DNA from 2 places in the Brevundimonas sp. SL130 genome. Region 2 is predicted to be linked to the other one. Evidence: riboswitches for the same ligand, from Rfam matches in the RefSeq annotation. Region 2 holds a riboswitch; the other holds the start of a gene.
What was found. A riboswitch is a leader RNA that binds a small molecule or an ion and turns the genes downstream of it on or off. The one in region 2 is predicted to bind cobalamin.
Positions count from the first base shown of each region.

Region 1: linked by a shared signal. The riboswitch ahead of metE (5-methyltetrahydropteroyltriglutamate--homocysteine S-methyltransferase) and the one ahead of OU998_RS00895 (TonB-dependent receptor plug domain-containing protein) in region 2 are both predicted to bind cobalamin.

Region 1 covers NZ_CP113064.1:1,323,829-1,326,222, forward strand. Annotated here, with positions in the region: gene OU998_RS06670 (porin) at 1-321, opposite strand, end outside; cobalamin riboswitch at 574-773, shown strand; gene metE (5-methyltetrahydropteroyltriglutamate--homocysteine S-methyltransferase) at 883-2,394, shown strand, end outside.
Region 2 covers NZ_CP113064.1:187,154-189,547, forward strand. Annotated here, with positions in the region: gene OU998_RS00895 (TonB-dependent receptor plug domain-containing protein) at 1-1,589, opposite strand, end outside; cobalamin riboswitch at 1,739-1,934, opposite strand; gene mutS (DNA mismatch repair protein MutS) at 1,997-2,394, shown strand, end outside.

The DNA of each region.
Region 1 (2,394 bases), 1.1 Mb from region 2:
GATGTCGTTGGCGGCGACGAAGGCGCCGGCGCGGACGTCGGAGGTCCACATCTTGGTCAGGTGAGCGGCGGCGACGCCGGTGACGTCTTCTTCACCGAAGGCCTTGGTGTAGTCGACGGCGCCGTTCAGGGTCACGGTCCAGTCGGCGGCCGGCAGGGCGACGGTGCCGTCCACGGTCCAGACGTCGGCGTCATAGTCGTCGCCGGCGAATTCGACCGACGGGTTGGAATAGGTCACGCCGACCGAACCGATGGCGTCTTGAGCGAAGGCCGGGGCGGCGAACAGGGCGGCAGCGGCAGTGGCGAGGAGGATCGTCTTCATTTTCGTTTTTCCTTAGCAGTCTCAACCCGGATGGGGGTCCGAGGAGGGCGGCTGCTATCAGGATACGGCCCAAGCGGAGCAATAAACCGTCGTTACATAAGTGTCTTGAAACTGTCGTGTGGCCCATCCGCCACGCCTTGTGGTCGCAATGTGTCAGGGGTGCGCGCATCTCGGGGCAAGGTGTTAAGATCGATCAATCATATAATCGTATAAGCATATCCTTATATGTATTGACGGCCGGCAGATTGTGAGGCCATTCTCAGTCGTCGTGGTCTCCCCGTGTCTCGGTGCGGGGAGCTAAGAGGGAAGCCGGTGTGAAACCGGCGCTGCCCCCGCAACTGTAAGCGGCGAGTCGAGGGTCCATCTCGTGTCACTGGCGTCCGCGCCGGGAAGGCCGGATCCGAGGCGTCGACCCGTGAGCCAGGAGACCTGCCCCGACAGATAACGTCCTCCGGCGGGGTGCCCGGTCAGGCCGCATGCGCGCCGCCGGACCCCGCACGTCCGCGTCGGCGTCCGCGCGACCCTGTCCGAAACCTGGCCACAACACAGGTTTCGAATGTCATGACCCGCCATACCGTTCAGGTCGCCACCCTCGGCTTTCCCCGCATCGGCCCCAAACGAGAGCTGAAGACCGCGCTCGAGGCCTATTGGGCCGGAAAGACCGACGCAGAGGCTCTGCTGTCCACCGCCGCCGACCTGCGCGGCCAGACCTGGGCGCGCCAACGCGCCTTGGGCGCCGACATCGTGCCGTCGAACGACTTCTCTCTTTATGATCAGGTGCTCGACCTGACGGCCATGGTCGGCGCCGTGCCGACCGCCTACGGCTGGGGCGAGGACCGGGTCGATCTGGCCACCTATTTCGCCATGGCCCGCGGTTCACGCGGCGGCGGCCAAGTGTGCGCACACGGCCATGTCCATGCGAGCGGCGAGGGGACGCCGGCGATGGAGATGACCAAATGGTTCGACACCAACTACCATTACCTCGCGCCCGAATTCACGGCTGACCAGGTGTTCCGCCTGGGCTCGACCAAGGCGTTGGACGAGTATCTGGAGGCCAAGGCCCAGGGGATCGAGACCCGACCGGTGCTGCTGGGACCGGTGTCCTATCTGTTGCTGGGCAAGACCCGGGGCGACGCCTTCGACGTGCTCAGCCTGCTGCCGCGCCTGTTGCCGGTCTATGCCGAGGTGCTGCGGTCTTTGGCCCGCGCCGGCGCCACCTGGGTGCAGATGGACGAGCCCTGCCTGGTCACGGATCTGAGCGACGAGGCGAAGGCGGCCTATGATCACGCCTATCGGGTGCTGACGGATGTGACGCCGCCGATCAAGCTGATGCTGACGACCTATTTCGGGGCGTTGGGCGACAATCTGGACACGGTCTTGCGCCTGCCGGTTCAGGGCCTGCACATCGATCTGGTCCGCGCGCCGGAACAGTTGGCTCAGGTCGCCTCGGCGTCGCGGGCCGATCAGGTGCTGTCGCTGGGCGTGATCGACGGCCGCAACGTCTGGAAGGCCGACCTCAACGCCGTGCTGGACAAGATCGAGCCCTTGGTCGCGGCGGGACGCCAGGTGGTGATCGCCCCCTCCTGCTCGCTGCTGCACACGCCCATCGATCTGGAGCGGGAGACGGCGCTTGACCCGGAAATCAAGGACTGGCTGGCCTTCGCCGTGCAGAAGGTCGCTGAACTGGCGACCTTGGCGCAGGCGCTGAATGAAGGACGTGCTGCGGTGAAGCCGGTGCTGGACGCCTCGACCGCTTCCGTCGCCTCGCGCCGTACCTCGCCCCGCATCAATGACCTCAAGGTGCAGACGCGAGCGGCGGACACCGATCCTGGCTTGGCGAGCCGGATCTCCAGCTTCGAGATCCGCCGCCAGGTCCAGCAACGGCGTCTGAACCTGCCCGCCTATCCGACCACCACCATCGGCTCCTTCCCCCAGACGGCCGAAGTCCGCAAAGCCCGCGCCGATCACGGCAAGGGCCTTATCAATGATGCGGCCTATGCCGCCTTCCTGCGCGAGGAAACGGCGCGGACGGTGAAATGGCAGGAGGATCTGGGCCTGGACGTGCTGGTCCAC
Region 2 (2,394 bases):
CCCGCATGTTCAGGCACGCGCAGCAGGCGCGCGCCGGTCGAGCGGTCTTCGGCGTCGGTCCAGGCATAGGCCAGGGTCAGGTCGAACCCGCCGCCGAGCATGGCGCGTCCTTCCAGCTCGACCCCGTCCGAGCGGGTCCGCGCGATGTTGATGTAATAGCTGTCGAAGGTCGTCCGATCGGTGAAATAGGTGATCTGGTCTTCGATGTTCAGCCGGTACAGGGTGGCGCGACCGTCGAACCGGCCGTCGGCGGAGGCCCAGCCGAGGGCGATCTCGACGCTGTCGGCCGTTTCCGGCTTCAGCGTGGGGACGGGGACCGACGAATAGCAGAAGTCGCAGACCGCCTGGCTGATCGACGGCGCCTTGAAGCCCGTGCCATAGGCGCCGGACAGGGTGAAGCCGCCGGCCAGGTCATAGGCCGCCGAGATTCGGCCCGTGGTCTTGGAGCCGAAGTCGTCGGTGTCGTCGAACCGCAGGCCGCCGGTGACGCTGAGCGCCTCGGTGACGGCGTAGCGGCCGGTGGCGAAGACCGAGGTCGTGCCCAGATCCTGTTTGGCGCCGGTGGAGACGCTGCCTTCGGTCTCCTCGCGCTCTGCCCCGAAGGCATAGGTCGCGGCGCCGGTCGCGCCGTCGGCCTGCCAGCGATAGGCTTGGCGGTTGGCCTCATAGGTCGAGGGATAGTCGCTGAAGGTGTCGCGCTGGATGTCCGAGGCGGAGACGCTGAACTGATGGTTCAGACCCAGGGCCTTCAGGCTGATGCGGCCGAAGCCGGACCATTGTTCGGACTCCTGGCTGTCATCGGTGTCGGCCAGGGCATAGGTCGGGGCCGGGTAGCCGTCCAGATCGGCCTCGCTCTTGGACCAGCGGGCCGAGCCGTCGAGCTTGACCGTGTCCGAGACGGCGTAGCGCCCCTTCAAGCCCACGGTGGTGTTGGTGAAGCCGTCGGCTTCCGTATTGCCGTCGGCCTCGTCCGCCGCAGAAATCCCGTCGGTGTCGAAATGCGAGACATAGCCGCCCAAGGCCCAGGTCTCGTTGGCGACGCCGGCGGCCAGGCGGCCGCGCACGGTGTCGTAGCTGCCGGCCTCGGCCTCGGCGCGCAGGCCGTCGATCTCCTTGGTGGTGAAGGCGATCACGCCGCCGATGGCGTCGGAACCCCACAGCGAGGACTGGGGCCCGGACAGGACCTCGATCCGGTCGATGTCGCCCAGTTCGAAGCCGGAAAAGTCATAGGCGCCATTGACCTCGGAGGCGTCATTGACCGGCGCCCCGTCGACGAGGACCAGGGTCTTGCCGGGGGTCGCGCCACGCATGCGGACCTGGGCGACGCCGCCAAACGCGCCCGTGCGGGTCACCGACAGGCCCGGAACATCGGACAGGATGTCGGCGGCGAAGACGGCGCCGCGCTGTTCGATGGTCTTGGAATCGATGACGCGGGCGCCGGGCGTTTCGGCGACGATGGCGGGCAGGCGGGTGGCGGTGACGACGACGTCGTCCAGCGGAGTCGCATCGTCGGCCGCCAGGGCGGGCGCGGCGAAGGCGCCCACCGTTACAGAAAGGGCCGCCGTGGAGAGAAGAATGGAGCGCTTCATTGAGCGAGAATCCCCGATGTCGGCTCCGCGAGTGCGCGCGAGGAACCGGTATGAGCGAGCCGATCCGCCGGGCCTGAAAGGTCCGGACGGCGCAAGATCGGGTCGCTACGACGAGAAGTCCCCGCGCCTCTGTCTGGTCCCGGACAGCGGACGAGCGACGTTAGGCGGCCAGGTTTCCTGGCTTGCGGGTCAAAAACCGCCGTCCTCGCCTTCCCAGTTTCCCAGTGGCGCCGAGGTCGAGACCCCGGACGGACGACGCTCTCGCCGCCTACAGTTGCGGGCACAGCCACGGTGTCTCACCGTGTTCCCTTAACCGCCTGACGCGGCCTATCGCAGGGGTGAGAAGCCTGTGCAAGAGCCGTGAACGGGCTTGAGCGGTCGGCTGTGATCCTTCACCCTGACAGCACATGAACGCGCCCGCTTTCCCGCCCCCCGAACATTCGCCCGAAATCGCCGCCTCCCTGGAGGGCGCGACGCCCTTCATGGCGCAGTATCTGACGGCCAAGGCCGGGCAGCCGGACGCCATACTCTTCTTCCGCATGGGGGATTTCTACGAGCTGTTCTTCAAGGACGCCGAGGTGGCCGCTGCCGCCCTGGGCATCACCCTGACCAAGCGGGGCAAGCATCAGGGCGAGGACATTCCCATGGCGGGCGTGCCGGTCCATGCCCTGGACGGCTATCTGGCCCGGCTGATCCGCATGGGTCACAAGGTCGCCATCTGCGAACAGCTGGAAGACCCCGCCGAGGCCAAGAAGCGCGGCGGCAAGGCCGTGGTCCACCGCGGCGTGGTGCGGGTGGTGACGCC